Regions from separate parts of the Rhizobium quercicola genome, predicted to be linked through region 3. Evidence: riboswitches for the same ligand, from Rfam matches in the RefSeq annotation. Region 3 holds a riboswitch; each other region holds the start of a gene.
What was found. Region 3 has a riboswitch for thiamine pyrophosphate ahead of thiC (phosphomethylpyrimidine synthase ThiC). Riboswitches for the same ligand answer to the same signal wherever they lie in the genome.
Positions count from the first base shown of each region.

Region 1: linked by a shared signal. The riboswitch ahead of LRX75_RS09475 (ABC transporter permease) and the one ahead of thiC (phosphomethylpyrimidine synthase ThiC) in region 3 are both predicted to bind thiamine pyrophosphate.
Region 2: linked by a shared signal. The riboswitch ahead of thiB (thiamine ABC transporter substrate binding subunit) and the one ahead of thiC (phosphomethylpyrimidine synthase ThiC) in region 3 are both predicted to bind thiamine pyrophosphate.

Region 1 is NZ_JAJOZR010000005.1:204,367-214,471, reverse strand. Features, by position in the region: gene LRX75_RS09490 (ABC transporter ATP-binding protein) at 1-260, shown strand, start outside; gene LRX75_RS09485 (amidase) at 271-1,659, shown strand; gene LRX75_RS09480 (inositol monophosphatase family protein) at 1,666-2,472, opposite strand; TPP riboswitch at 2,699-2,803, shown strand; gene LRX75_RS09475 (ABC transporter permease) at 2,921-3,718, shown strand; gene LRX75_RS09470 (ABC transporter substrate-binding protein) at 3,715-4,659, shown strand; gene LRX75_RS09465 (hydroxyethylthiazole kinase) at 4,656-5,399, shown strand; gene thiE (thiamine phosphate synthase) at 5,377-6,051, shown strand; gene thiD (bifunctional hydroxymethylpyrimidine kinase/phosphomethylpyrimidine kinase) at 6,048-6,848, shown strand; gene LRX75_RS09450 (TRAP transporter large permease) at 6,872-8,695, shown strand; gene LRX75_RS09445 (TRAP transporter substrate-binding protein) at 8,710-9,702, shown strand; gene LRX75_RS09440 (M24 family metallopeptidase) at 9,745-10,105, opposite strand, start outside.
Region 2 is NZ_JAJOZR010000002.1:269,177-279,281, reverse strand. Features, by position in the region: gene LRX75_RS04750 (ABC-F family ATP-binding cassette domain-containing protein) at 1-996, opposite strand, end outside; gene LRX75_RS04745 (thiamine diphosphokinase) at 999-1,649, opposite strand; TPP riboswitch at 1,797-1,927, shown strand; gene thiB (thiamine ABC transporter substrate binding subunit) at 2,021-3,004, shown strand; gene thiP (thiamine/thiamine pyrophosphate ABC transporter permease ThiP) at 3,036-4,658, shown strand; gene LRX75_RS04730 (thiamine ABC transporter ATP-binding protein) at 4,655-5,392, shown strand; gene LRX75_RS04725 (M48 family metalloprotease) at 5,657-7,177, shown strand; gene LRX75_RS04720 (RNA polymerase factor sigma-32) at 7,243-8,109, opposite strand; gene LRX75_RS04715 (GNAT family N-acetyltransferase) at 8,556-9,062, shown strand; gene ppa (inorganic diphosphatase) at 9,245-9,778, shown strand; gene LRX75_RS04705 (Lrp/AsnC family transcriptional regulator) at 9,858-10,105, opposite strand, start outside.
Region 3 is NZ_JAJOZR010000006.1:129,226-139,330, forward strand. Features, by position in the region: gene LRX75_RS10750 (methyl-accepting chemotaxis protein) at 1-407, opposite strand, end outside; gene LRX75_RS10755 (hypothetical protein) at 712-990, opposite strand; gene thiC (phosphomethylpyrimidine synthase ThiC) at 1,276-3,144, opposite strand; TPP riboswitch at 3,236-3,346, opposite strand; gene LRX75_RS10765 (WGR domain-containing protein) at 3,514-3,789, shown strand; gene repA (plasmid partitioning protein RepA) at 4,269-5,540, shown strand; gene repB (plasmid partitioning protein RepB) at 5,645-6,817, shown strand; gene repC (plasmid replication protein RepC) at 7,158-8,369, shown strand; gene sfnG (dimethylsulfone monooxygenase SfnG) at 8,590-9,693, shown strand; gene LRX75_RS10790 (ABC transporter ATP-binding protein) at 9,826-10,105, shown strand, end outside.

The DNA of each region.
Region 1 (10,105 bases), on a different contig from region 3:
ATCCCTATACGAGGCTGCTGGCCGATGCCGAGCCGGATGTGACCCGCTTCGGCCGGCCGGAACGACCGCCCGTCCTTGTGGCGGCGCCGATCGATGCCGAGGTCGGCTGCAGCTTTCGCAATCGCTGTCCGCTCGCCGTGGCGCGATGTGCGACCGAGCGGCCGGAGCTGCGCGCGCTTGCGGGCGGGCCGCAGATGGGCGAACGGCAGACGGCCTGCCACCGCGCCGAAATGCTGCTGGAAACGACCACACCGGGATGATGGAGACGATATGACCGACCTTCTCGACAGCACCATCCCGCAGTTGCGCGCCCGTTTCGCGGACCGCACGCTGTCGCCTTCGGAATACTGGCAGGCGGTCGAGGCGCGGATTGCGGCCTTCGAGCCGTCCGTCGCGGCGCTTTATGCCTACGACCCGGACGACGCGCGGGCACAGGCGGCGGCGTCCACCGCCCGCTGGCAGAAGGGCGCGCCGCTCGGGCCGCTCGACGGTATTCCCGTGACGCTGAAGGAACTGATCGCGACGAAGGGCACGCCGGTGCCGCTCGGCACCGCGGCGACGGTTCTGACGCCGGCGGAGGCGGATTCGCCTGTTGCCGCGCGGATGCGGGAGGACGGCGCGGTGATCTTCGCCAAGACCACCTGTCCCGACTACGGCATGCTCTCCTCCGGTCTGTCGAGCTTCCACCCCTTGAGCCGCAATCCGTGGAATACGGCGATGAATCCCGGCGGCTCGAGCGCGGGTGCGGCCGCGGCCGGTGCCGCCGGCTACGGACCGCTGCATATCGGCACGGATATCGGCGGCTCCGTTCGCCTGCCGGCCGGCTGGACGGGGCTGTTCGGCTTCAAGCCGAGCAATGGCCGTATCCCGATCGATCCCTATTATGTCGGGCGTTGCGCGGGGCCGATGACGCGGACGGTCGAGGATGCGGCCTTTGCCATGGCCACGCTGTCGCGGCCGGACGGGCGGGATGCCACGAGCCTGCCGCCGAACACGATCGACTGGATGGATCTCGACATCGACGTCCGCGGCCTGCGGATCGGCCTGATGCTGGATGCCGGATGCGGTCTCGAGGCCGAGCCGGAGGTGAAGGCGGCGGTGATCGCCGGCGCCCGGCAGTTCGAGGCGGCAGGGGCCGAGGTGATCGAGGTCGGGCCTGTGATGACGCGGGCGATGCTGGATGGGCTCGACGATTTCTGGCGGGCGAAGTTCTGGGGCGACATCCGCGGCCTGCCTGTGGAACGCCGGGCGAGGATCCTGCCCTATATCCATGCCTGGGCCGAGCGGGGGGCGGACGTCACCGGCGTGCAGGCCGTCGCGGGTTTCGGGCAGACGATGGCGATGCGGAAGGCGGCGGCCAGGCTGTTTTCGACGGTGGACGCCGTCCTCTCGCCCACCAATCCGGTCGTGTCCTACCCGGCCGACTGGGCCTCGCCGACCAACGATCCGGAACGGCCCTTCGAACACATCGCCTTCACCGTGCCGTGGAATATGTCGGAACAGCCGGCGGCCTCGATCAATGCCGGCTTTTCCGCCTCCGGCATGCCGATCGGCCTGCAGATCGTGGGGCCACGTTTTGCGGATCTCACGGTGCTGAAACTCTCGAAGCTGTTCGAAACCCTGACGGGCGGTATCCGCCGGTGGCCGCGCCCGGGCTGAGCGGCTTTACTCGGCGGCCACGATATCGGGGCGTTCGAGGTTGACGGCGATGTGCGGCCAGAGCGGTTCGGTGTCGGCGATGAGCGCCGTCGTGCCGGCGGCGATCCAGGGAATGTCGGTGCCGGGGCGGGTGCCGATGCGCACCTCCAGCCCGGCCTCGCGGGCGATCACGGCACCGCCGGCGATGTCCCACAGGGTCGTGTACATCTGCAGATGGCCGTCATAGGTGCCGCGCGCGGCAAAGAGCAGGCCGATGGAGGTCGAGCGGATCGACTGGACGACCCAGCCGGCATGGCGCAGGCCGACCGTCAGCGCCGCAACCTCGTCGGCCTCGTTCGGCGAGGCGTCGCCGAGCGACATCACGCGCACATCCTCGAACGGCACGGTGCGGGTGAAGGGCTGGCCGTTGCGCATCAGCCCGGTGCCGTCTGCGGCAGCGTAGATCTCGCGGAACACCGGCATGGCGACGACGCCGAGATCGGGCCGGCCATGGGTGACGTGGCCGAGCGAGATGCCCCACAGCGGCGAGCCGCGCAGGAAGTTCGCGGTTCCGTCGATCGGGTCGATGATCCAGTAGGCATCGCCACCCGTGCCGCCCATCTCCTCGCCGACCACGGCCTCGCCCGGAAAGGCTTCCGCCAGCCGCGCCCGCACCAGATGCTCGACGCTCGTGTCGGCCTCGGTCACGAAGTCCTGAAAGCCTTTGGCGCCCGTGGCGATCGTCGCGCGGGTCTCGAAGAAACCGAGCGCCATCTCCATCGCGTCCGCGATCACCGCAACGGCCTTTTCCAGCCGGGTCTGCGTCGTCGTCATGCCGGATACCCCTCTTCCGTCTCGGGCGCTGCCCCTGTCGCCTCCGTCGTCTCTATCGCGGCTTTTGTGCACTGCGCAAGCGCGTGGTTCTGCTCGGTAAACTCTCGCTTTCGCATAAGGGCGTTAGAGGCAACCATCGTCGGGGCGGAATCGGAGGTCGGTCACGTGAGCCTCGCGAAAAGGCGTCAAATGGATTGACAGGAGGGCCAAAAGCGTGGATTTTCCGCGCACTTCCGAGGGGGGCACCGAACGGTGCTGAGATGGGCGTTGAGCCTGGACCCTTGAACCTGATCCGGGTCATACCGGCGTAGGAACGGAAACAGGTGTCCGCTCACGGCCCTTTCTCTCTTCTCCGCTTCGCCCGGATCTCCGTCGCCCTTGTGTGGAGATCGCCGATGCCGTTGCCTGTTCGTCTGTTTCCCCCGCCGCGCGATACCGGTCTCTAGGCATGCGCGCGTTTCACGCGGCACTCGGGCTCGGCGTGCTGGTTCTCATCTGGCAGGCCGGCACGGCCGTGTTTTCGCCGCCGGCCTATCTGCTGCCGTCGCCGCTGGCTGTCGCCGCGGTATTTCGGGAGCAGTCGGCGTTTCTTTTGTCCCAAAGCCTCGTCACGCTGTCGGAAATCCTGATCGGGCTCGTCGCGGGCGCGGCGCTCGGTGCGGGCACGGCGTTCGTGCTGGCGGCGAGCCCGCGCATCGGGCCGTTCGTCTGGCCGACGATCCTCATCCTGCAGGCGTTGCCGGTCTTCGTTCTCGCGCCGATCCTCGTCGTCTGGCTCGGCTTCGGCATGGCCTCGAAGGTGGCCATGACCGTGCTCATCATCTTCTTTCCCGTCGCCTCGGCCTTTGCCGACGGGCTGAACCGGACGGAACGGGACATCGTGGATGCCGTGTCCCTGACGCAGGCCTCGCACTGGCAGGCGCTCGTGTCGGTGCGGGCGCCGCTGGCGCTGCCGAGCCTCGTTTCCGGCCTGCGCGTCGCCGCCCCGCTGGCGCCGCTCGGCGCCGTCGTCGGCGAGTGGGTCGGTGCGTCCGCCGGTCTCGGCTTCGTCATGGTGCAGGCCAATGCCCGCATGCAGACGGCCACCGTCTTCGCCGCCATGGTCGTGCTGGCCGTCATGACGCTGCTCCTGCGCCTGCTGGTCGATCTCCTCACCGCCCGCCTTGCGCCCTGGGCGCGGGAGGGCGATCGCCTTCATCCCGAACATCGATCCTCTCAACCCGTCCCATCCCGGAGATCTGCATGATCCGTCTTCTCGTCGCGACGATGCTTGGCCTGTCCAGCCTTTTCGCCTCCACCTCCGCGCAGGCCGCCGACCCGCTGACCGTGCTGCTCGAATGGTTCGTCAATCCCGACCATGCGCCCCTGGTGGTCGCGCAGGAGAAGGGCCTGTTCGCCGAGGCGGGGCTCGATGTCACGCTGGTGCCGCCGGCGGACCCTTCCGTCGTGCCGCGACTCGTGGCGGCAAAGCAGGCGGATATCGGCATCCACTACCAGCCCAATCTCTATCGCGACCATGAAGCGGGCCTGCCGCTCGTGCGCTTCGGCACGCTGGTGGAGACGCCACTGAACACGGTGACGGTGCTGGCGGACGGGCCGATCAAGAGCCTGAAGGACCTGAAAGGCCGGAAGGTCGGCTATTCCGTCTCCGGCTTCGAGGATGTGCTGCTGCAGCGCATGCTGGCGTCCGAAGGGCTCGGCAAGGACGATGTCGAGCTTGTCAACGTCAACTTCTCGCTCTCGCCGTCGCTGATCTCGGGCGCGGTCGATGCGACGATCGGCGGTTATCGCAATTTCGAACTGACGCAGATGAAGCTCGAGGGACATCCCGGCCGCGCCTTCTTTCTGGAGGAGCACGGTATCCCGGTCTATGACGAGCTGGTCTTCGTCACCCATCGCGATCTCGTGACCGATACCCGGCTGCCGCGCTTCCTGTCGGCGGTCGAGGAGGCTTCCATCTTCCTCACCAACCATCCCGACGAAGCCTGGGCGCTGTTCGCCAAGGCCTATCCCAACCTCAACGACGAACTGAACCGCACCGCCTTCTTCGATACGCTGCCGCGCTTCGCCAAGCGTCCCGCTGCGCTCGATACCGGCCGCTATGCCCGCTTCGGCGCCTTCATGCAGGAGGAGGGGCTGATCGCTAAGGCGCTCGAGGTTTCCGATATCGCCGTGGAGCTGAAATGAGCGCGATCACGGCACAGGCTGTCGCGGACATGCTGGCGCGGGTGCGGCAGGCGCGGCCGCGCGTGCATTGCCTCATGAACAGCGTGGTGCAGAAGTTCACCGCCGACGGCATCACGGTCATCGGGGGCTTGCCCTCGATGACCGGATCGCTGGAGGAGGTGGAAAGCTTCGTCGGCCGCGCGGATGCGCTGACCGTCAATCTCGGAACGCTCGATGCGGAGCGCCGCGAGGCGATCCGTCTCGGCGTTGCGGTCGCCCGGGCACAGGGCAAGCCGTGGATCGTCGATCCCGTCCATTGCGATTACTCGCCGTCACGGCTCGCCTTCGCACGCGAGCTGATCGCGCTGCAGCCGACCGTGGTGCGCGGCAACCGTGCCGAGATGGCGCTGATCGGCGAAACGCCCGGGATCTTGCGGATCGTCACCGGCCCGGTCGATCTGCTGCAACTCGGTAAAACGTCCGTTGAGATCGGCAACGGGCATCCCTTCATGGCGCAGGTGACCGGCACCGGCTGTCTCTCGGGCGGCGTGATCGCCGCGTTCCTCGCGGTCGAGCCGGATGCGCTAGCGGCCGCCTCGGCCGCCCTGACGGTGACCGGGGTCGCGGCGGAACGGGCGGCGCCCCATGCGCGCGGGCCCGGCACGTTCTCGGCCGCCTTCCTCGATGCGCTGGCAGCCGTCGGCGACACCGACATTCTTTCTCTTGCAAGGATCCGACATGACCATCCCGAACACGATTAAGGTCGATGACCGTTTGAACGCGATCGTCGATGCATCGCTGGCGGACATCGCGCCGCTGCCAGAGCTGGCGCTGGCTGCCGCCCGCCATGGTGCAACGCTGATCCAGTACCGCGACAAGACCGCATCCACGCGCGTCATGGTCGAGCGCGCGGTCGCCATCCGGGCGGCGCTTGCCGGCACGGGCGTGGCCTTCGTCGTCAACGACCGGGTGGACGTGGCGCTGGCGGCGGGTGCGGATGGCGTGCATCTCGGGGCCGACGACATGGACGCGCCGACGGCGCGGCGGTTGCTGGGCGACGCCGCGATCATCGGGCTGACGGTGAAAACGCCAGCCGATGCGGCGCGCGCAGGTCGTGCGCCGATCGACTATGCCTGCATCGGCGGCGTGTTCGAGACGCTCTCCAAGGTCAATCCGGACCCGCCGGTCGGGCTGGACGGATTGCGCGCGCTGCGCGGGACGATCCGACGCCTTCGGCCGGACATGCCCGTGAGCGCCATCGCCGGCATCGACCTGTCGCGCGTGCCGGACGTGATCGCGGCCGGTGCGGATGGCGTGGCGGTGATCTCGGCCATCTTCCGGGCGAGCGATATCGCCGGGGCGACGACCGCGTTCCGCACGGCGGTGGATGCCGCGCTGGAGGGCAGGGCATGACCGCGATCGCGCTCACCATCGCCGGCTCCGATAGCGGCGGCGGTGCCGGCATCCAGGCCGACATCAAGACGTTTTCCGCACTCGAGACCTTTGCCACCAGCGTGATCACCGCCGTGACGGCGCAAAACACGATGGGCGTGACGGCGGTCGAGGATATCTCCTGCGGCCTGATCGCCGCGCAGATGGCGGCGGTGTTTGCCGACATGGATGTCCGGGCGCTGAAGATCGGCATGGTGTCGCGGGCCGAGACCATCGAGACGATCGCGGCCGGCCTCGAGGGCTTCTCCGAGCCCGTCGTGCTCGATCCCGTCATGGTCGCGACATCGGGCGACCGGCTGCTGCGGGAAGAGGCGATCGATGCGCTCCGGAGCGTGCTGGTGCCGCGGGCCGCGATCGTGACGCCGAACCTGCCGGAGGCAGCACTTCTGACGGGGCTGCCGATCGCGCAGGACCGTGCCGCCGTGACCAGGCAGGCGGAGGCTATCCTGAAGGCCGGGGCGGCCAGCGTGTTGATCAAGGGCGGGCATGGCGAGGGGCCCGAGAGCATCGACCTGCTGTTCGATGGCGAGAGCGTGCGGGCCTTCGCCGCACCGCGCATCGCCACGCGCAACGACCACGGCACGGGCTGCACGCTCGCTGCGGCCATCACCGCCCATCTTGCGCGCGGCTACGCGCTGGTCGAGGCCGTCAGCCTGTCGAAGACCTATCTCCATCAGGCGCTGGAAGCGGGGCGTGGTGTTGCGATCGGCAAGGGTCGGGGCCCCGTGCACCATTTCTACCGGTGGTGGACGGCGTGACGGGCGCGCCGGGCCAAGGGGATATCGAGACCGGCGTCGGTTCTGCCGGCGCGCCTGCGCGCGTCGCCGCTGCCGTGCTGCGCGTGCTCGACCGTCTCCTCGGCTCGCTCGCCGGGCTCGTTCTTGCGACCATGCTCGTCGTGGTGCTTGCCGGCGTGGTGTTGCGCTATGGGTTCAAGACCGGGCTGATGGGCGCGGAGGACCTGGGGATCTGGCTGCACATCGCGCTCATCGCGCTCGGTGCGCCTCTGGCCCTGAACGGGCCGCTGGCCATGCGGCTCGATATTCTGGTGTCGCGCCTGCCGCCCCTGCCGCAGCGGCTTGCCGGTATCGGGGCGGACGGGGTTTCGGTGCTCGCCGGCCTCGTGCTCGTCTTCGGCGCCGGGGCCGTCATGGAGATGGTCGGGGGCACGTCGCCGACGCTCGGCGTGCCGGAAGCCCTGCGCTTCGGCCTTCCGCTGCTGGGCGGCGCGGCCCTTCTCGCGCGGCTGGTTCTCTGCCGCATTGCCGAGGGGGACATCGCGCGCGCGCTCGCCGGGCCGGTGCTCGGCGTGACGGTGTATCTGCTCGTGGGCCATTTGGTCATCGAGACGTCCTGGCCGCCGAGCGTCTGGATGGCGCTCGTCGCCGGGCTGGGGCTTGTCCTGTCGGCGCCGCTGGCGCATGCGTTTCTGGCCGCCGCCGCGGTGGCGATCGCCTTCGGCAGCAGCCTGCCGGCGCCGGCGATCCTGTCGACGACCGTTGCCGGCCTGTCCAAGTTCCTGCTGCTCGCCGTACCGTTCTTCCTGCTCACCGGCGCGCTTCTGACCGCATCGGGTGCTGCCGACAGGCTGGTGCGGTTCGCGGCAAGCCTCGTCGGGCACCGCCGCGCCGGCCTTGCCCAGACGGTGCTTCTGACCGGGGTGCTGTTTTCGGGCGCGTCCGGCTCGTCGGTCGCGAACGCCGCCTTCGGGGCGGCGACGTTCCAGCCGGAGCTGGTGCGCCACGGCTATCCGCCGGCGCAGGCCGGGGCCATCGTCGCGGCAACCTCCGTGCTCGACAACGTCATCCCGCCCTCCATCGCCTTCCTGCTTCTCGCGGCCGCGACCAACCTGTCGATCGGCGCGCTGCTGACCGGCGGCTTCGTCGCCGGCGGGCTGATGGCGCTCTGCCTTGCCGTCGCCATCGCGCTTACGGCCGGCGATCACGGGCGCATGCCGCGCGTCGGGCGCGACGTTCAGTTGCGTGCGGCGCTGTCGGCCGTTCCCGCCTTCGGGCTCGGGCTCATCGTCGTCTTCGGCATCCGCATCGGCGTCGTTACGACAACAGAGGCCGCGGCGCTCGCGGCGGCCTATACGCTCCTTCTCGCGCTGATGGCGCGGCGCGGCGTTCCCGGCCTGTTCGGCGTCTTCCGGCAGGCTGCTGTGGAGGTGTCGGCCATCGGGCTCCTGATCGGCACAGCCGCGCCCTTCGCCTTTCTGCTCGCGGTCGATGATATCGCCGGGGTGATGCAGTCCGTCGTGACGCTGCTCGGGGGCAGTGCGCTTGCGGTGCTTCTGCTCTCCAACCTCGTCCTGCTGGCGCTGGGGCTGATCCTCGACATCGGTGCGGCGATCCTCCTCATCGGGCCCGTGCTGCTGCCGGCGGCGGTCGCTGCCGGCATCGATCCGGTGCATTTCGGGGTCATCCTCGTCGTCAACCTGATGATCCACGGGCTGACGCCACCGCTCGGCCTGCTCGTCTATGTCGTCTCCGGCGTTACCGGCGTGCCGGCCTCCGCCCTGTTTCGGGCCGTGCTTCCTTATCTCGGGGCGCTTCTCGTCGCCCTTTTCATCCTGTCCGCGCTCGCGCTCGTCTTCCGTCCATGAGGATCCGTAAACCCATGTCCACCACCACCCGCCGCACCTTCCTGGCATCGTCTCTCGCCGCCGGCCTGTTCGCCCCGGCACTCATTCGCCCGGCCTTTGCCAAAACCACGAGCCTCACGGTCGCCTCTCTGCTCGGGGAGGACAAGCCGGAGACGAAGATCTGGCGGCACATCGCCGAGCGGGTGGAAAGCCGCATGCCCGGTCGCTTCCGGTTCAACATCGTCGCCAACGGCGCCTTGGGCGGGGAAAAGGAGGTGGCCGAGGCGACGCGGCTCGGCGCGGTGCAGGCAAGCCTCTCCACCGTCTCTTCGCTGTCCGGCTGGGTGCCGGAGCTGCAGATCCTCGACCTGCCGTTTCTCTACCGCGATGCCGCGCATGTGGCCCGCGTCGTCAACGGCGAGATCGGCGCCGACCTTCAGGCCAGGCTCAAGGCCCAGAACTTCGTTGCCACCGGCTTCATCGATTACGGTGCACGGCATCTTCTGGCCAAGGAACCGATCCTGCGTCCGCAGGAGATGGTGGGCCGGAAGATCCGGGTGATCCAGAGCCCGCTGCACACCAGGCTCTGGTCCGGCTTTGGCGCGGTGCCGGTCGGCATTCCCATCACGGAAACCTACAACGCGCTGTCGACCGGCGTTGCCGATGCGATGGACCTGACGAAATCCGCCTATGCCGGCTTCAAGCTCTATGAGGTGGTGCCAGTGATGATGCTGACCGGCCATATCCGCGCCTCCGGCGTCGTCTATTTCGCCGGAAGCTTCTGGAACGGGCTGTCGCCCGAGGAGCAGCAGGTGCTGTCGGATGCCTCGACGGAGGGAGCGGCCATGTTCGATGCGCTGATCGTGGCCGACGAGGAAAAGAGCGTGGCGACCGCGCTGTCCCATGGCGGGCAGGTGCTGGCGGTGCCGGATATCGCCGAATGGCGGCAGGGCGCGCGCGGTGTCTGGGACGCGTTCGCGCCCGTTGTCGGCGGGCAGGCGCGCATCGAGGCGGTCGAGACGATCTAAGGCCGGTGAGGGCGAAGTGCGTGCTTCGCCCTCACCGGACCCTCAGGCGACCGGCCGGGTCGGGCCGGGGGCCGGCTCGGTGAACCATGTCGGGCCCGTCTCGGTCATGTGGATGTGGTCTTCGAGGCGAATGCCGAAGCGGTCGGGGAAGACGACCATCGGCTCGTTGGAGAACACCATGCCGGCGCGCAGCGGCAGGGTGTTGCCGCGCACGATATAGGGATGTTCGTGGATCTCGAGCCCGAGACCGTGGCCGGCGCGGTGGGGCAGGCCGGGCAGCGAGTAGTCCGGGCCGAGGCCGTGGCGCACGAGCACCGCACGCGCGGCATCGTCGAGGCTGTGGCAGGGCGCGCCGATGCGCGCGGCGTCGAACACGGCCTGCTGCGCCTCCCGCTCGATGGCC
Region 2 (10,105 bases), on a different contig from region 3:
CAGCTGACCGGTCAGCATCTTCAGAAGCGTCGTCTTGCCGGCGCCGTTCGGACCGACGAGACCGATGCAGTCGCCGCGATGCACCCGGATGGAGAAGGGCGCGACGATGGTGCGCGGGCCATAGGCCTTGGTGATCTTCTCCGCTTCGATCACCAGCTTGCCGGATTCCTGCGCGTCGGACACGCTGGCCTGCACCGAACCCTGCGGCCCCTTGTGGCCGCGATAGTTGGAGCGCAGATCCTGCAGCGCGCCGAGGCGGCGCATGTTGCGCTTGCGCCGGGCCGTCACGCCGTAGCGCAGCCAGTGCTCTTCCCGCTCGATCTGCTTGCCGAGCTTGTGCTGCTCCAGCTCTTCCTGCTCCAGCACCTGGTCGCGCCAGGCCTCGAACTGGCCGAAGCCACGGTCGAGCCGGCGCGAGGTGCCGCGGTCGAGCCAGACGGTGGCGGTCGAGACCTTTTCCAGAAAGCGACGGTCGTGCGAGATGAGGATGAGCGCGCTGCGTGTCTTCTGCAGCTCGCCTTCCAGCCATTCGATGGTCGGCAGGTCGAGGTGGTTGGTCGGTTCGTCGAGCATCAGAATGTCGGGCTCGGGCGCCAGCACCCGGGCCAGGGCCGCGCGCCGCGCCTCGCCGCCGGAGAGATCGTTCGGGTTTTCCTCGCCGCTCAGGCCGAGATGCGAGAGGAGATAGGTGACGCGATAGGGATCGTCGCCCGGCCCGAGCCCCGCTTCGGCATAGGCCTGCACGGTGGTGTAGGCCCCGAAGTCCGGCGCCTGTTCCAGATAGCGCACGGTGGAGGAGGGATGCCGGAACACCTCGCCCGACTGCGGCTCGATCAGCCCGGCAGCGATCTTCAGCAGCGTCGATTTGCCCGAGCCGTTGCGACCGACGAGGCAGATCCGGTCGCCCGGCTCCACCTGCAGCGCCGCGCCGTTCAGGAGCGGCGTGCCGCCGAAGGTCAGCACAATATCGTCGAGTTTCAGAATGGGCGGCGCCATGGTCAGGCTCCTGTCATGTCGAGGGGGCGGGCGAGAAGCATCGCGCGGCCCGTGCCGAGCGTCAGCTGCACGGGTCCTTCCGCCACGTTGGAAAGGGTGCGCGACGACCCGAAGGGCACCGCGAAACGGTCGAGCGCATAGCGCGCGCCGGCAATGGAAAGATCGGTCAGCGCATCGAGACCGAGCACGGAGAAGAGACAGCCTTTCGGCAGGTGGACCTCGGTGATGCCGGGCAGCAGCGGCACCGCCTCCTCCTCGCCCGAGGTCAGCAGCACGTCGAGCCCGGTTTCGGCAAGGTGCAGCCCGTGCAGCAGGTGCTGGAAGGCATGGTCGCTGCGCTCGCCGCCGAGCGCGCCGGCCAGGATCAGCCGCCGCGCGCCGCGCATCCGCGCCGCCGCCACGGCAATCTCGCCATCGGTCTCGTTCTTGGCCGGCGGATAGGGCTCGCGCGGAACGTTCGGCCAGGCCGCGATCAGCGCGTCCGGCGTCGAGTCGAAATCGCCGACCCAGAGTTCCGGCGTCCGCCCGATGGCCCCCGCATGCCGCATGCCGCCATCCGCCGCGATGACGCGCGTTCCGGCCAGCTGCGCGGCCAGCCGGTCGGTCATCGTCAGCGGCCCGCCGAGCAGGATGGTGAATGCGGTTGCGGTCATCGCGCTGCCATAGCGCGAAGCCGGCCCGGAGGCAAAGGTCAAAGGGCGCAAAAGCCCCAAAGATGCGGGAGGGCACGGGCGCTCGCGCACCGAGGCATCCTGCGACCTTGGATCTTGCCAAGGGGCGGGACCGCGTCTAGATCTTGGCATGCTCTAACGGGGTGCCCTTCCAACGCGACGATCCGTCGTTGCGGGACGACGGGCTGAGAGGCGCGAAACGCCAACCCGCGGAACCTGATCCGGCTAGCACCGGCGGAGGGATTAGACGGCTCGCAAGCGCTACTCCCCTTGAAACCTGTATCCTGAAGGAGGCGCGCATGCGCGGCACTTGGCTTTTCACCACCACGACCACCTTCCTTCTCGCCGGGGGCATGATGCTTTCCCTCGCCGGCGCCCAACCCGCCGGTGCCGCAGAGAAGAAGACGCTGACCGTCTACACCTATGAGAGCTTCACCAGCGAATGGGGCCCCGGCCCCAAGATCGCCGAGAGCTTCGAGAAGACCTGCGACTGCACGCTCACCTATGTCAGCGTCGCCGATGGCGTGGAGCTGCTGACGCGGCTGAAGCTCGAAGGCCCCGCCTCCAAGGCGGATGTCGTCGTCGGCCTCGACACCAACCTCGTCGCCGAGGCCAAGGCCACCGGCTTCTTCGCCCCGCATGGCCTCGACACCTCCGCGCTCACCGTTCCCGGCGGCTTTTCGGACGACAGCTTCGTGCCCTATGATTACGGCCACTTCGCCTTCGTCTACGACACGCAGACGCTGAAGAACCCGCCCAAGAGCCTGAAGGAGCTGGTCGAGGGCGGCGCGAAGGACAAGATCGTCATCGAGGACCCCCGCACCTCGACGCCGGGCCTCGGCCTGCTGCTCTGGGTGAAGTCCATCTATGGCGACCGGTCCGGCGAAGCCTGGAGCAAGCTGAAGGACCGCATCCTCACCGTCACGCCCGGCTGGTCGGAAGCCTACGGCTTCTTCACCAAGGGCGAAGCGCCCATGGTTCTCTCCTACACGACCTCGCCCGCCTATCACATGGTGTCCGAAAGCAGCGACCGCTATCAGGCGGCGGAATTCGCCGAGGGGCACTATATCCAGATCGAGGTGGCCGGCATGACGAAGGCCGCCCGCGACCCCGCGCTCGCCAAGGCCTTCCTCGCCTTCCTCGACGGCCCGCAGGCGCAGGCCATCCTGCCCACCACCAACTGGATGATGCCGGTGGCACAGCCCAGCGAGCCGCTGCCGGAGGCTTTCTCAAAGCTGGTTAAGCCCAAGACGACCTTCCTGATGAGCCCGGAGGATGTCGCTGCGAACCGCAAGGCCTGGATCGACGAATGGCTGGCTGCCATGAGCCGGAACTGATCGTCCCGTGCCCGCCGCTCGCGATCGCCGTCTGACGCGGACGCTCGGCGTGGCCGGCATTCTCGGCATCGCGCTCTTCGTCGGCGCCGCCATCCTCGCGCTCGCCTTGGCCGCGACCGGCGCGGAGACCGGAGCCACAGGCGGTGTCTTCCATGCCCCTGTTTTCGATGCCTATGTCTGGCGGGTCGCCCGCTTCACGCTCATCCAGGCCGGCCTTTCCACGCTCCTGTCGATCGCCTTCGCCATCCCCGTGGCCTTGGCGCTCGCCCGGCGGCGGCGCTTTCCGGGCCGCATCTGGATCATCCGGCTGATGGCGCTACCGCTCGGCCTGCCGGCGCTGGTCGCCGCGCTCGGCATCGTCGGCATCTGGGGCCGGCAGGGCGTGGTCAATGACGTCTTCGCCCTGCTCGATCTCGACCGGCCAGTCGCGATCTACGGTCTGGCCGGCATTCTCGTCGCCCATGTCTTCTTCAACATGCCGCTGGCCGTCAGGCTGCTGCTGTCGGGGCTGGAGCGCATCCCCGGCGAATACTGGCTGGTCTCCGCCAATCTCGGACTGTCCGGCCTTTCTCTCTTTCGCTTCATCGCATGGCCGGTCATCCGCGGCCTGCTGTCGGGCATGGCCGGCCTGATCTTCATGCTGTGCGCCACCAGCTTCACGCTGGTGCTGACGCTCGGCGGCGGCCCTGCCGCCAGCACGCTGGAGGTCGCGATCTATCAGGCCCTGCGGTTCGACTTCGATCCCCCGCGTGCCATCGCGCTTTCCGCGCTGCAGATCGCGGTGACGGCCGTGCTCCTGCTCGTTCTTCGCTGGATGACCCCGCCCGCAACGGAGGGCTTCACGACCGGCCGGCCGGTGCGCCGCTTCGATGGCCGGTCACGCTCGGCCATTCTCGCCGATGGCCTCGTCATTGCGCTCGCCGCCCTCTTCGTCGCGGCACCACTCGCCTCCGTCCTCGTTTCGGGCCTGGCCTCCGACCTCGGCAAACTGGCATCCGACGCCCAGGTCCATCGCGCACTCGTCACCAGCCTCGGCATCGCTGCGGTGTCGGCGGCCTTGTCGGTGGCGCTGGCCACCATCATGCTGACCACGCGCCAGATCCTGCTGTCGCAGCGCCGGCCGGGCCGCTTCGCCCATCTGTTTTCGGGCAGCGTCGCCGCCGGCACGTCGCTGGTCCTTCTCGTGCCGCCGGTCGTCATAGGGGCAGGATGGTTTCTGCTGCTGCGACCGTTCGGCGACGTCGCCCGCTTCGCACCGGCGGTCGTCACGCTCATCAACACGCTGATGGCGCTGCCCTTCGTCACCCGCGTGCTGGCCCCGGCCATCGCAACCCATGCCGCCCGCACGGGACGGCTGACGACGAGCCTCGGCATATCCGGCTGGTCCCGCATCGTGCTGATCGACTGGCCGGGCCTGCGCCGCCCGCTGCTCATGGCGCTCTCCTTCGCCGCAGCCCTGTCGCTGGGCGATCTGGGCGCCGTCGCGCTGTTCGGCTCGCAGGATATGGTCACCCTGCCCTACCTGCTCTACAGCCGCATGGGCAGCTACCGCACGACGGACGCCGCCGGCCTCGCCCTTCTTCTCGGCTTCGTCTGCGTCGCCCTCACCATCCTTGGAACCGCCCGCGAAAGCCTGAGGGAGCGTGCATCGTGACAACCCTCGCCATACGTCTCGAGAACGTCGCGGTCCGCTTCCCCGGCCATCCCGTCCCGCGCACGCTTCTCTTCGATGCCGCCATCGAGCGCGGCAGGATCACGGCCGTCACCGGCGCCTCCGGCTCCGGCAAATCCACCCTGCTCAACCTCGTCGCCGGTTTCGAGACGCCGGACGCAGGCCGTGTCAGCATTCTGGGCGCGGACGCGACCCCGATCCCGCCCGCGCTCCGCCCGGTCTCGGTCATCTTCCAGGAGCACAATCTCTTTGCCCATCTCGACATCGCGACCAATATCGGCCTCGGCATCAGCCCGTCCCTAACGCTGGACGGCGATGATCGCGCACAGATCGAACAGGCGCTGGGGGATGTCGGGCTTGCGGGTTTCGAACGGCGCCTGCCGCCGACGCTGTCGGGCGGCGAACGGCAGCGGGTGGCGCTCGCCCGCGCCCTCGTGCGCCGGCGCCCGATCCTGCTGCTCGACGAACCCTTCGCCGCACTCGACCCGGGCTTGCGGCAGGAAATGGGAGATCTTCTGGCGGCCTTGCAGGCGAAGGAGGCCAGCACGATCCTCCTCGTCACGCACCATGCCGACGACGTGCGTCGCCTCGCCGACCGGGTGCTCTTCCTCGACGACGGCAGGGTCGCGCTCCACGAAGAGGCCGACGCCTTCCTGCGCCGGAGCGAACCGGCAGCCGTCGCCCGCTTCCTTGGCGTCCCGTCGAAAGGTGCCTGAACCGCATCCGGCGCCCATGCCACAATTTGACCGTCCGCCTGTGGCACCCGCGATGGAGCCGGGCCGGCCCGGCGGAGAACGGCAGCTTTTTTCCGCAAACCGACCGGCTTTGCGGAATTATGCAGTAGGCATGGGCGGCACGAATAGGCTAGATCGGGCTCTGGGAAACGGAGCGATTGCACGTATCCCAGGATGTAGGGCGGCTCTGCCGGAACTGCCGCAAGAGCGTTCGGCACGCCGCCGGACGCGAAGATGGGCTGAGGCATGACGGTGAACGAGCGGAACGAGCGGAACGGCGGGCACCTGTCGGCCCGTGGCATTGCAAGCACCCTGCGCGCGTCCGTCGCCGGCCTCGCTCTGCTGGCGCTCGCCGGTTGCCAGACCGCCATCGAACAGAGCTACGAGCCGAGCGTCTCCCCCTCCGCCACGCCGCAGATCGTCGACGAGGTTCAGAAGAACGATCCCCGCGCGCAGATGGGCGCCCGCGAACATCCGCGAATCGTCGCGAGCTACGGCGGCGAATACAAGGACGAGAAGACCGAGCGGCTGGTCGCCCGCATTACCGGCGCCCTGACGGCCGTGTCCGAAAATCCCAACCAGTCCTATCGCATCACGCTGTTGAACTCTCCGGCCATTAATGCCTTCGCCCTGCCCGGCGGCTATCTCTACGTCACGCGTGGCCTGCTGGCGCTGGCCGACGACGCCTCCGAGGTCGCTGCCGTGCTCTCGCACGAGATGGCGCACGTCACCGCCAATCACGGCATCCAGCGCCAGCAGCGCGAGGAAGCCGAGGTCATCGCCAGCCGCGTCGTGTCGGAGGTTCTCTCGAGCGACCTTGCCGGCAAACAGGCGCTTGCTCGCGGCAAGTTGCGGCTCGCCGCCTTCTCGCGAAACCAGGAGCTGCAGGCCGACGTGATCGGCGTGCGCATGCTGGGCGAAGCGGGCTACGACCCCTATGCCGCCGCACGCTTTCTCGATGCCATGGCCGCCTATAGCCGGTTCTCCTCGGTGGACCCGGAAAACGACCAGAGCATGGACTTCCTGTCGAGCCACCCGAACGCGCCGCAGCGCGTGGAGCTCGCCCGCCGCCACGCCCGCGCCTTCGGCCCCGAGGGCACGACCGGCGACCGGGGCCGCGACTATTTCCTCGATGGCATCGACGGCCTGCTCTATGGCGACAGCCCGCAGGAGGGCTATGTCCGCGGACAGACCTTCCTGCATGGCAAGCTCGGCATCCGCTTCGACGTGCCCGCAGGCTTCCAGATCGACAACAAGGCGGAAGCGGTGCTCGCAACCGGCCCCGGCGAGATCGCCATCCGCTTCGACGGCGTGGCCGATACCCAGCATCGCAGCCTGACCGACTATATCGCCAGCGGCTGGGTCACCGGCCTGCAGCCGGAAACGATCCACGCCATCACCATCAACGGGCTGGAGGCCGCGACCGCCCGCGCCTCGGCCGAGCGCTGGGATTTCGACGTGACGGTGCTGCGGATCGACACGCAGATCTACCGCTTCCTGACGGCGGTGCCCAAGGGCATGCCGTCGCTGGAGCCGACGGCCGATGTGCTGCGCAACTCGTTCCGCCGCATGAGCCCCCAGGAAGCCGCCGCGCTGAAGCCCCTGCGCATCCGCGTGATCACCGTCGCCCCCGGCGATACGCTGGCGACCCTGTCGGCCCGCATGATGGGCACCGACCGCAAGCTCGATCTCTTTCGCCTGATCAACGCCCTGCAGATCACCTCGACCATCAAGCCCGGCGACCGCATCAAGATCATTTCGGAGTAGAGGCCCGCACGAAAAAGCCCACCGGTGTGGCGGGCTTTTTCGTTTTCATCTGTCGTCGATCGGTCTTAATGGGCCGTCAGCGCCAGTTCCGGAGCCTGGGCGACGAGAGCGACCTTCAGCTTTTCCAGGGCCCGCGTCTCGATCTGACGGACGCGTTCCTTGGAAATGCCGAGATCGGCGCCGAGTTCCTCGAGCGTCGCGCTGTCTTCCGACAGACGGCGGGCGCGGATGATCTTCATTTCGCGGTCGTTCAGCTGCTCCAGCGCATGGCCGAGCCAGTTCTTGCGCCGCTCCTGATCGATCATGTCGGTGACCTGCTCGTCCGGCAGGGGGGCCGCGCAGGCGAGAAGGTCGAGGCGCTCGCCGCTGTCGGCATCGCCCGAGGAGATCGGCGCCTGTAGGGAAGAGTCGCTGCCGGACAGGCGGGCATCCATGGTCTGCACGTCGGCAAGGCTGACGCCGAGGGCCGAGGCGATTTCCTCATGAACGGCGCGCGCCGTCAGCTGGCTGTTGCCCTGGGCCAGCTTGGCGCGCAGGCGCCGCAGGTTGAAGAAGAGCGCCTTCTGAGCCGAGGACGTCCCGCCGCGCACGATCGACCAGTTGCGCAGGACGTAATCCTGCATGGAGGCCCGGATCCACCAGGTGGCGTAGGTCGAGAAGCGGACGTCGCGGCTCGGCTCGAAACGGGCGGCGGCTTCCAGGAGACCGATATGGCCCTCCTGCACGAGATCGCTCATCGGCAGGCCGAAGTGCCGGAACTTTGCAGCCATAGAGATGACGAGGCGCATATGCGCCATTGCGATCTTGTTGCGCGCGTCCTGATCCTGATTGTCCTTCCAGGCCTGCGCCAGAAGCTGCTCCTCGCCCCGCTCCAGATAGGGAGCCGCCATGGCAATCTTGATCATGCGCCTGTCTGCAGAAAGATTTTTCATTGGCTACTCCATGACGGGCACGTGACCGTGCCTCCGGGCTGGGCTTGGGGAGACGGTATTGCGAGGGTGGAAGACTTGACCTGCAATCGAGACGCCCTAATTCTGTTGTATGAGACGACGCCAAGCGGATGGACATCGGTTCGATCTGGGCCCAACCGGGCGCTTGGCCAGTCGATCGGACGTTTCATAACGCCTGCTTTTCACAAAAGTTCCGTCCGCCAACGCCGATGTGCAGCGTCGCGGCGAATTTGTGAGGTCCGGTCACCGCTGGCTTCGACTCCGACCCGTCCTCCTGCGCCCTGCCGCCCGCCCGACATCACAAACGATGCCTTGTGCGCAGTGCGAATTCGCGCTTGCCGATCTCGTTAAAATACCGTTAATTTCGCCGCTGCCGGGCAGGATGCCGCGGCGTGACGAAGATGGGACGGACAGGGTCGACGCGCAACATGAAGACATTGTCCATCGAAGTGCGCCCCGGCCTGCCGAGAGACGCCGCCGAAATTTCCCAGGTTCACCGCCTCTCCTGGCTGCAGACCTATTCCGGCCTCATCCCCCATCGCCCGCTCAACGAAATGGTCGATCGCCGCAATGCGGCTTGGTGGCGCAAGGCGACCGGCGGCCCCTCGACGCTGCTGATCATCGAGGTTGCCGGCGTCATCGCCGGCTATGCAACGCTCGGCCTGTCGCGCGCCCGGGCCCTGCCGCAGGAGGGCGAGGTCTACGAGATCTACTTCCGCCCGGAATATCAGGGCATCGGTCTCGGCCGCATCCTCTTCGGCGAGGCGAGCAGCCTGCTGACGTCGCTCGGCTGCCGCGGCCTGGTCGTCTGGTGCCTGGACGATTGCGCGCACGCCGGCCGCTTCTTCCGCAATGCCGGCGGCCGCGACATCTGCGAAGGCATGGAGGATTTCGGCGGCAAGAGCCTGAAGAAGATCGGCTACGTCTGGAACTGACGGCGCTCCGGAAAGCGCGACGAATGGCGCCGCCGGGTTTGCGCGCAGACCCGGAATCGACGAAATGTCCGCTCTTTAACCTCTTTGCCTACAAATGAACGCTTCAGACCGCCGCTGATATTGCACAACGGCAGGTTTGGCTTTATCGGACGTCAGTCCCACTTCAGGAGCATGGAGGCTTCATGCGTATTGACGCAATCTCGATCGGAAAGAACCCGCCGGAAGACATCAATGTCATCGTGGAGGTTCCCGTTGGCGGTCATCCGATCAAGTACGAGATGGACAAGGAAGCCGGCACGCTCGTCGTCGACCGCTTTCTCTATACGCCCATGACCTATCCGGGCAATTACGGCTTCGTGCCGCACACGCTGTCGGACGATGGCGACCCGATCGACGTCCTCATCGCCAGCACGCGCCCGCTCGTTCCCGGCTGTGTCATCAACGTCCGCCCGATTGGCGTGATGATGATGGAAGACAATTCCGGCAAGGATGAAAAGATCATCGCCGTGCCGAGCGCGCACCTGACCAAGCGGTACGACAAGGTCAAGGAATATACCGACCTGCCGGAAATCACCCTGCAGCAGATCGAGCACTTCTTCGAACACTACAAGGATCTGGAGCCCGGCAAGTGGGTCAAGATCTTCGGCTGGAAGGACGCGACCGTCGCCCGCCAGCTGATCGTCGAAGCGATCGAGCGCGCAAAGACCGTCAAGTAAGGTCTCCTCCCTATCCGTATTCGAAAAGCCGCGTCTCGCAGGGGACGCGGCTTTTTTCATGGGGCCGGAGGCCGCGCTTTCAGCGGCTGATCCGCGTCGACAGCACGATGGACGACAGGGTCTTCTCCACCCCCTCGATCGTCCCGATCCGGTCGATGACGAGGTCGAGCGCGCTGATCGAGGCGGCCTCGACGATGGCGATGAGGTCGAAGCTGCCGCTGACCGAATGGACGATGCGCACCGCCTGCATCGCTTCCAGATCGCGCGTGACGCGCGGCAGTGCCCGGGCCGCGAGCGTGATGAGGATATGCGCCCGCACCAGCCCGC
Region 3 (10,105 bases):
TAGGGAACGTAGCGGCCGGTCGCATCATGGCCGGGCTTGCCCTTGAACGCGGCATCCTTGCCGTCGAACGCGTCGGGCTCCCAGCCGGTGCTGACGCCGACGGCCGCGGGCGTGTCGATCAGCAGCTGGCGCAGAAACGCATCCGTCTCCTCGCGCGAGGGGGCGCCGGTCCGCGTGGCGGCGACGAGATAGGAGCGCATGTTGAAGCTCAGCGCCTTCAGCGCGCCGAAGCGGGTCTCGACATTGGCGGCGCTGGTGGCGGCCGCATTGGTCATCTCGGCGATCGAGCGGTCCCGCACCTCGTGATAGGCGAGGTAAAGAAGAATGCCGGCCGTCGCCACCGTCGTGGTGACCCCGGTGGCGACGATGGCGAACATATTGCGGCCCGTGGCCGTTTTCGGGAACATCCGGCGTCTCCAAACGAGGTCTTTGCTTCAACGGTTCGGCGATAGACTTGGGCACGCCATCGTAGGCGACGGCACGGTTCTGTCCATTCTGCCAGTTTTACAAAGGTTTGGTTGAAATACGCTTAACGCAACCGCCGCACCGTGATGTGGGCAAGCTCCGTGGCGGCGTTTACCGTATCGCTGCGAGGTCTACCTGATATTTAGGGTAGAAACGTCTGTCGTCTCCGGCGGAATGTCCAGGGAAGGACGCGACGGGACCGAAGGCATACTGTATTGCCCCCTCCCCTCTTCTTGTCCGCGCGGGTCAGAGGCGATCTGGCCGCCGCGCCGACGCGCGTCGTTCGGCAAGAACGAGCAGCCGGCCGAGCGCCATCAGCGCGATGCCGATCGGCACGGCGGGGGTGGTGGTGAGCGTCTGCAGGACGGCGAGGAAGACATAGGGGTGGATGCCGGTGATCAGCGCCAGAGGCACGAGACCGGCGACGAAGATCAGAAGACCCGCGAGAATGGTCGCCCCACCGGGAGACCGCAGGCAGCCGAAGAGGAGAAGGAGCAGGAAGAGGACGGCGACGAGGGTTCCCATGACAGCCTTTCGCACGGTTCGGACCATGCGCCATTGAACCCTCGCAGCGGGAGAAAGGCAAGGCGCGGGTTTCGAAGCGGCAGGTCCGGTTTCCGGGAGGGTCGGCGTGCCGGCAGGCACCTCGGCCCCGTCTGTCAGCGAAGCGGTCTTGCGCGGGCAGCACGACACGCCGTCGGTCCGGGTCGAGCCCGGAGCGACGGCGTGTGCGAACCCGCCTTCAGACCACGTCGTGACGGTGAGCAGATGTCGCCTTGGCGCATCCGAAGGCCAACGACCGGAACCGTCTCACGCCTCCCCTTCCCGCCCCGGGCCCGCTCCGACGCCTGCGCCCTCTCCCTCTCCCTTGCCCTCGCCGACGGGCATGTAGAGATCGCCGCCATCGCGGTATTTCGCGGCCATGGCCGCCAGACCGTCCTTCTGGGCTTCGGCGCGGATGTCGTGGGAGATGCGCATCGAACAGAATTTCGGGCCGCACATGGAGCAGAAATGCGCGACCTTGTGCGCCTCCTTCGGCAGGGTCTCGTCATGGAAGGCGCGGGCCGTATCGGGGTCGAGCGAGAGGTTGAACTGATCCTCCCAGCGGAACTCGAAGCGTGCGCGCGACAGCGCATCGTCGCGCAGGCGGGCGGCCGGGTGGCCCTTGGCGAGGTCGGCGGCGTGGGCGGCGATCTTGTAGGTGATGACGCCGGTCTTCACGTCGTTGCGGTCGGGCAGGCCCAGATGCTCCTTCGGCGTGACGTAGCAGAGCATGGCCGTGCCGAACCAGCCGATCATCGCCGCCCCGATGCCCGAGGTGATGTGGTCGTAGCCGGGCGCGATATCGGTGGTGAGCGGCCCGAGCGTGTAGAACGGCGCCTCGCCGCAAACGGCCAGCTGCTTGTCCATATTGGCCTTGATCTTGTGCATCGGCACATGGCCGGGCCCTTCGATCATCACCTGGCAATCGTGGCCCCAGGCGATCTTCGTCAGCTCGCCCAGCGTCTCCAGCTCGGCGAACTGCGCCGCGTCGTTCGCATCGGCGATCGAGCCGGGGCGCAGCCCGTCGCCCAGCGAGAAGGAGACGTCATAGGCGCGCGCAATCTCGCAGATCTCCTCGAAATGCTCGTAGAGAAAGTTCTCCCGGTGGTGATGCAGGCACCACTTGGCCATGATGGAGCCGCCGCGCGAGACGATGCCGGTCACCCGGTTCACCGTCAGCGGGATATAGGAGAGCCGCACGCCGGCATGGATGGTGAAATAGTCCACCCCCTGCTCCGCCTGCTCGATCAGCGTGTCGCGATAGACCTCCCAGGTAAGATCCTCGGCGATGCCGTTGACCTTTTCCAGCGCCTGATAGAGCGGCACGGTGCCGATGGGCACGGGGGCGTTGCGCAGGATCCAGTCGCGGATATTGTGGATGTTGCGGCCGGTGGACAGGTCCATCACCGTATCCGCCCCCCAGCGGATGGCCCAGACCATCTTGTCCACCTCCTCCGCCATGGACGAGGTCACGGCGGAATTGCCGATATTGGCATTGATCTTCACGAGAAAATTCCGGCCGATGATCATCGGCTCGAGCTCGGGGTGGTTGATGTTGGCGGGAATGATCGCCCGGCCCTCCGCCACCTCGCGCCGCACGAATTCCGGCGTGACGACATCCGGGATGTGGGCGCCGAAACTCTCGCCGTCGCGCTGCAGGGCCGCGATCTGCGCCTGCCGCCCGAGGTTTTCGCGGATGGCGACGAACTCCATTTCCGCGGTGACGATGCCGGCGCGGGCATAGGCGAGCTGCGTCACGGCGCCGCCTGCGACCGCCTTTCGCGGCCGGGCGCGAAGGGGAAACGCGGGCGTCAGGCGGTCGCCGGCGACGAAGCCGTTATCGGCCGCAGTCACCGCCCGGCCTTCATAGGCCACGGTGTCGGCACGCGCGGTGAGCCAATCGGTGCGCAGGCGCGGCAGGCCGCGATCGATGGAGACGGCATAGGCCGGATCGGTATAGGGGCCGGAGGGATCGTAGACCGTGACCGCGGGTTCGCCGGCGGTTGGGTGCAGCGCGATCTCGCGCATCGGCACGCGCAGGCCGGGATGAAGGATCCCGGGTTTGAACACCTTGGTCGAGGCGGGCAGGGCGCCGGTGGTCACGCTCGGCAGGGGGGTGGGAATGGCAATCGTCATGGCAGGCTCTCCGGGTTGGAGACCCAGTCCGCCTGGCGACGAGAGCCGAGAAAACGCGATGCCGGCCACAAGGCGAGGGATCGCCGGAGAGCCTGCAAGCGCCTCACCGTCCCTCCGCCAGTATGAACTGGATCAGGTTCAACGGGTCACTGCGCGTACAGCAGTATCTCAGCCCCTTGGCGGGACCCCCCTGGTGAATATGCGGAAGGTTGCATGGAGCCGTGGCCATGGTCAAGCCGGCTTTTGCCGATGGCGTCCGGCTGTCGCGGGGTGGATGGCGCCCGTTCGATCACCACCGTGAATCGATCGGCCCGGATCGATTCACAAGTCTCGTTGGACCTCGGCTTCCCGGCGCGCGACTCTCTGCCCATGACCCACGCATCCTACCGCCTGCATCTGGAACGCTGCGACCCCGCGCGCAACATGGCGCGCTTCTACGCCCTGTCGCTCGAACCCTCGCTCTTCGGCGAGATCGTGCTGGTGCGCCGCTGGGGACGGATCGGCGCACCCGGCCGATCGCGCCTCGAGGTCTTCGCCGACGAGCGGGCGGCGGTAACAGCGATGATGGCGCTGCTCAGGCAGAAGCGGGCGCGCGGATATGCGGTGGGGCAGTGGGGTTTGCGGCCGGTGGCGCGGCGGAGTTGACAGCTGTCAACTTTCGATAGGGCGCAATGCACTTTGTCACGGCATCCAAAGTTGACAGCTGTCAACTTTGAAGGCGTGCGTTCCCGCGGGGAGAAAAACGGCCAATCCGCCTTGTTCTTCAATGCCACCGGCCTCGATTTTTCCCCGCGGTTCGCCGACCCCTTATCCTGTCGGGGCTGCGAGGCGGGAAAAGGCGGTGCCGGACCGCTGTGGACAGGCAGAAGGATTCGGATTTGGGCATCCAGAAATCGCTTGACGCGACTCAGCAACAGACCTCAACCTCTAACGGCTGGAGACGAATATCGACGGCTCCGGCGTAACAGGCCGTCCCCTCTGTAGATGACGCGCCCCGACGTATACACTGATGCATGAGAATCGCCGCCGACGGCACCAACCGGACGACAGGATCGGCCATCCGCCCACGGGAGACCAGTGCGGCGGGGCCCCGTGAGCCCGGAAACGATGAGGAAAGACGCAACATGGCCCCAACGGCCCACACGACACGCACCGGCCCGAAGGACGCGGCGCCGGCACCATCGGCGGATCTGACGATCGCGGCGGATGCGAGCGCGCTGTCGGAACAGCTGAAGGCGATGCGCGAGCGGCTGTTTCCGCCGACCTCGACGAAGACGCTTCGGCCGTTCTCCTCCGGCGAGGCGGCCAAGCTGATCGGCGTTTCCGACGGCTATCTGCGCCAGCTGTCGCTGGCCGGCGAGGGGCCGCAGCCGGAAACCGGCGCCGGCGGACGGCGCTTCTATTCGCTTGCCGATATCAACGCGCTGCGCCTGCACCTGTCGGAACAGGCGCTCGCCAAGGGCAACGCCGCCAAGGCGCGGGCCTATCTGCCGCGACGGGATGCGGCGGCCGGCGAACGGCTGCAGGTCATCTCCGTCACCAATTTCAAGGGCGGCTCCGGCAAGACCACGTCGGCGGTGCATCTCGCGCAATATCTGGCGCTGACCGGCCACCGGGTGCTGGCCATCGACCTCGATCCGCAGGCCTCGCTGTCGGCGCTGTTCGGCTACCAGCCGGAGCTGGATCTGACCGGCAACGACACGCTCTACGGCGCCATCCGCTACGATGCGGAGCAGCGGCCGCTGTCCGATGTGATCCGCCAGACCTATTTTCCCGGTCTCGACCTCGTGCCCGGCAATATCGAGCTGCAGGAATTCGAGCATGTGACGCCGCAGGCGCTGGCCGACCGGCAGTCCGGCCGCGAGGGTGCGGCGGGGGGCGGGCCCTTGTTCTTCGCCCGCATCCAGGCGGTGCTCGACACGGTGGAGGCGGATTACGACGTGGTCGTGATCGATTGCCCGCCGCAGCTCGGCTATCTCACGCTGTCGGCGCTCTGCGCCTCCACCTCCGTCATCGTCACCGTGCATCCCCAGATGCTGGACATCGCCTCGATGAACCAGTTCCTGTTCATGACGGCCGACCTGCTGTCGGTCGTGCGGGATGCCGGGGGCACGCTGAATTTCGACTTCCTGCGCTACCTCGTCACCCGCTTCGAGCCGAATGACGGGCCGCAGGCACAGATCGTCGGCTTCATGCGCTCGCTGTTCGGCGAACGCGTGCTGACGGCCCCCATGGTGAAATCGACCGCCGTGTCGGATGCCGGTCTCACCAAGCAGACGCTCTACGAGGTCGGCCGCGAGAACTTTACCCGCGCGACCTACGACCGGGCGGTGGAATCGATGAATGCCGTCAACAGCGAGATCGAAGCGCTGGTGCATGCGGTGTGGAACCGCTGACGGACTGTGGCGACCGGCGAGGGGGCGATCGGCCCCGGACCCGGTCGGATCGGCAGACAGATGAAGCGAGAGGCCTCCGGGCCGGAATCGCGGGAAGGAACGGAATGATGGCGGGGAACCGCAAGAGCGAGTTGAAGGCGTTGTTCGGGGGCGGGCTGAGCCCGGCCGACGTCGCGCGTGCGGCTGGCGCACGCCCGTCCGGCGAGAGCGACGGGGCCGCACCCGAGCGCAAATCGGCCGACGGGTCGCAGACGGCCGGCACGGCTACGGGCGGCACGGGCCCGGCAGGGGAGGGCGCGACGCCGGTTCCCCCGGCCCGCAGCGCCTCCGGCGCCGTCAAGGCCATGGGACTGTCGCTGAACGCCATCACCCGCGAGGCCGAGGAGGCGCGCGTGCTGCGCCAGGCGCTGTCGGACGGCGAGCGCGTCGTCGGCATCGACCCCGCGCGGATCGAGGCCTCCTTCGTCGAGGACCGGCTCGTGATCGACGGGCCGACGGACGAGGATTTCGAGGCGCTGGTGGAGAGCATGCGCGAGGCGGGCCAGCAGGTGCCCGTGCTTCTGCGGCCGCATCCGGACAAGCAGGGCGTCTACCAGACGGCCTATGGCCACCGCCGCATCCGCGCCGCCGCCCGGCTCGGCCGCCCGGTCAAGGCGATCATCCGCGCGCTGACCGACGACGAGCTGGTGCTGGCGCAGGGCAAGGAGAATGCCGAGCGCCGCAACCTCTCCTTCATCGAGCGCGCTGTGTTTGCCCGCAACCTCACCGAGCGCGGTTTCGACCGCAAGACGATCGGCGATGCGCTGGCCGTGCAGAAGAGCGAGCTGTCGCGGCTGATGCAGGTGGCCGAGGGCGTGCCCGACCGGTTCATCCGCTTCATCGGCCCGGCGCCGAAGGTCGGGCGGGACCGCTGGATGAAGCTCGGCGAGATCCTGCAGAGCGACGCCCGGCAGGTGCAGGCGATCGACGTCGTCTACTCCGACAGGTTCAAGGCGGCCGACAGCGACCGGCGGTTCCAGATCCTGTTTTCCCATCTGGATGCCCTGGGCAAGCCGGTCAAGACCAGGCGCCGCGCCGGGGAGGTCGATAGCACCGGCGCGAGGACGCTGACGGATGGCCGTGGCCGGGTCTTTGCCCGGCTGACGGTGGAGAACGGGGCGACGCGCATCGAATTTGCCGCGGACACGCCACCGGCCTTCATCGACGCCGCCGCCAGCCTTCTGGCCGAGGCGCATGACAGCGTCGATCGCGCGGCGGACGGCGAAAGCCGGGCCTGACGGCGCAAACCCCTTGCCGCGCTGACGATCGGCGCGGCCGCAAACGACATGAACCAGAAAAGGACGACCAAGAGAGCAAGAAAAAAGGCCCCCAAAACGTCACCGTCATGGAAGCCCTCTTCAATCTAAGCAGTTCGAGAGAATCACTTCCAGCCATCAAAGTCAAGAGTCAGCGGCAGAAATGCCGACGGGCGGAGCCATGACCGGAGGTTTCCGGGCGCTCGGCAACGCCGTCTGACATCGAGGACATCCGTGCCTGAATGCCCAGAAAGAAAGGGCGTCAGCGAAGGCAGATGCGTGCCGTGCCGGGGGAGGCTTGCCTCCCAACGGAGATGGAGAGATGGAGAGATTTGCAACGACGCCCTTTGGCGGCGCACGGCTGACTGCGCGCAATTTCGCGCTTCGGGCCGACCTCGAGAAGCGACAGGCGCGCCTGCGCGACGGCGAGTGCGGAAATACCACCGGTCAGGCGGAGAAATACGGGATCATCCGGGCGCTCAGCGAGGCCCGCACCGCCTGGAACCTGTCCGACCGGGCGATCGCCGTGCTCGAGGCGCTGGCGAGCTTCCATCAGGATCGCCATCTCGACGGCCGCGCGCCGATCATCGTCTTTCCCTCCAATGCCGAGCTGTCGCTGCGCGCGCGCGGCATGTCGCCCGCCACGCTGCGCCGGCATCTGGCGAGCCTCGTCGATGCCGGGCTGATCCTGCGCCGCGACAGCGCCAACGGCAAGCGCTACTGCCGCCGCGACGATCACGGCGACGTGGAGACGGCCTTCGGCTTCGATCTCGCGCCGCTGGCCCTGCGCGCCGAGGATATCCTTGCGACGGCCGCCGCCGCCCGCGACGCCGCACGCCGGATCTCGCGCCTGCGCGCCGAAATCACGCTGCATCTGCGCGATATCGCCAAGACCATTGCCGCAGCGCTTGCCGAAGGTCGCACCGAGCCGGGTGCCGAGCTGTGGCAGGGCTTTATCGAGCGCCTGCGCAACCTCTCCGGCCGCGTCCAGCGCAACGGCACGGAGGACGACCTGTCCGCCCGTCGCGACGCGCTTGTGCGCCTGCGTGCCGAGGTGGAAACCGCCTATCTCGCCGCCCTGACGGACGAAGAAATGAGCGCCAATGACCATCAGTCTGAGCACCATATTCAGACTTCAAAATCAGACCATTTCTTTGATAAAAACGGCCAAAGACCTAATACAGGAGGCGAAGCCGGTATTCCCATCGCACCGGAGCGGAAATCGGCAGGCATCGCGCTGAAGGATTTTCTCGGGCTTTGCCCCGATATCGCGGATTACGCCCGCGGCGGCGTCTCCGGCTGGCAGGATGTGATCGGCGCGGCGGAGGTCGTCCGCTCCATGCTCGGCATCAGCCCCAGCGCCTGGGCCGCCGCCCGGGCCGCGATGGGTCCGATCGCCGCCGCCATCGTCCTCGCCGCCATCCTGCAACGCAGCAGTGCCATCCGCTCGCCCGGCGGCTATCTGCGCGACCTCACCGCCAAGGCCGAACAAGGCCGCTTCTCGATCGGCCCGATGCTGAAGGCGCTGGGATGAGCGTTTGGCGGGGCAAGGAGGGCGGGACGGGGCAGGGCGCTGGGATGCGGGCGTTTCGCGGGGTCACGCACCGGCCTTTCCCGCGGGCGGAGTTCAATCATCCGCTTTCCCTGCCGGATCGCGAGATCTTTATTCCACATTCGACCGGAACATTAGCAAGCGTTTGTTACCAGTAACCTACAAAATCCATAGAGTAAAAGGAGCCAACGAGGAGACCATCATGTCCTATTCCAGCCGCGCGCCGGTCAAATTCGCCTATTGGGTGCCCAATGTCTCGGGCGGCCTCGTCATTTCCGACATCGAGCAGCGGACGAGCTGGACGATCGAATACAACCGGAAGCTGGCGCAGATCGCCGAGGCGAACGGGTTCGACTATGCGCTGAGCCAGATCCGCTTCACGGCCGGCTATGGCGCCGAATTCCAGCATGAATCGGTCTCCTTCAGCCATGCGCTGCTGGAATCCACCACGACGCTGAAGGTGATCGCCGCGATCCTGCCGGGGCCGTGGAACCCGACGCTGGCGGCCAAGCAGATCGCCACGATCAACCACCTGACCAATGGCCGCGTCGCGGTCAACGTGGTCAGCGGCTGGTTCCGGGGCGAGTTCCACGCCATCGGCGAGCACTGGCTCGACCATGACGAGCGCTACCGCCGCTCCGAGGAGTTCATCCGGGCCCTGCGCGGCATCTGGACTCAGGACAATTTCACCTTCCATGGCGATTTCTATCGCTTCAACGACTATTCGCTGAAGCCGAAGCCGATCGATCCGCAGCCGGAGATCTTCCAGGGCGGCTCGTCCCGCGCCGCCCGCGACATGGCCGCGCGCGTGTCCGACTGGTACTTCACCAATGGCAACACGCCGGCGGAGATCGGCAAGCAGGTGGCCGACATCCAGGCGAAGGCCAGGGAGAACGGCCACAGCGTGCGCGTCGGGGTGAACGCCTTCGCCATCGTGCGCGACACGGAGGAGGAGGCCAGGGCGGTGCTGGCCGAAATCATCGAGAAGGCCAATCCGGAGGCCGTCAACGCCTTCGGCCACGAGGTGAAGAATGCCGGCAAGGCCTCGCCGGAAGGTGAAGGCAACTGGGCGAAATCCTCCTTCGACGATCTCGTGCAGTACAATGACGGCTTCCGCTCCAACCTCATCGGCACGCCGGAACAGGTGGCCCAGCGCGTGGTGGACCTGAAGCGCGCCGGCGCGGATCTCATCCTGCTCGGCTTCCTCCATTTCCAGGAAGAGGTCGAATATTTCGGCAAACACGTCATTCCCCTGGTGCGGGCGATCGAGGATGCCGAGGCGGCGAGCGCGATCGCGGCGGAATGACGCCATGAAGGCGGCGACCGGCTGACGGTCGCCACGACAGGCTTGCGACAATCGAAACGGTCGACACCGCGGCGCCGCACGGCGCGATCGCGGAGGGGATCCCGCGCGCCGATGGGCCGGGGAAGAGGGGCGATGACAGAGGTGCTGACACGGGTTCTCGACGGGGTGACGAACGGCGCGGCAGCGTCCGTGCAGACGGTGGCGCGCGCGCGGCCCGGTCTTGCGGCGGATGCGGATGCCGATGCGCAGCTGCATCCCGCCGCCAAGCCGCCGGCGGCTTTGGAGACCGTCGCCGGGAACGGGACCGCCGAAAATGGGGCAGCACGGGCCATCGTGCTCGAACTCGCTGGCATCTCCCTGTCCTTCGGCGGCGTTGCGGCATTGTCGGAGGTCCATCTGTCGGTGCGGCGGG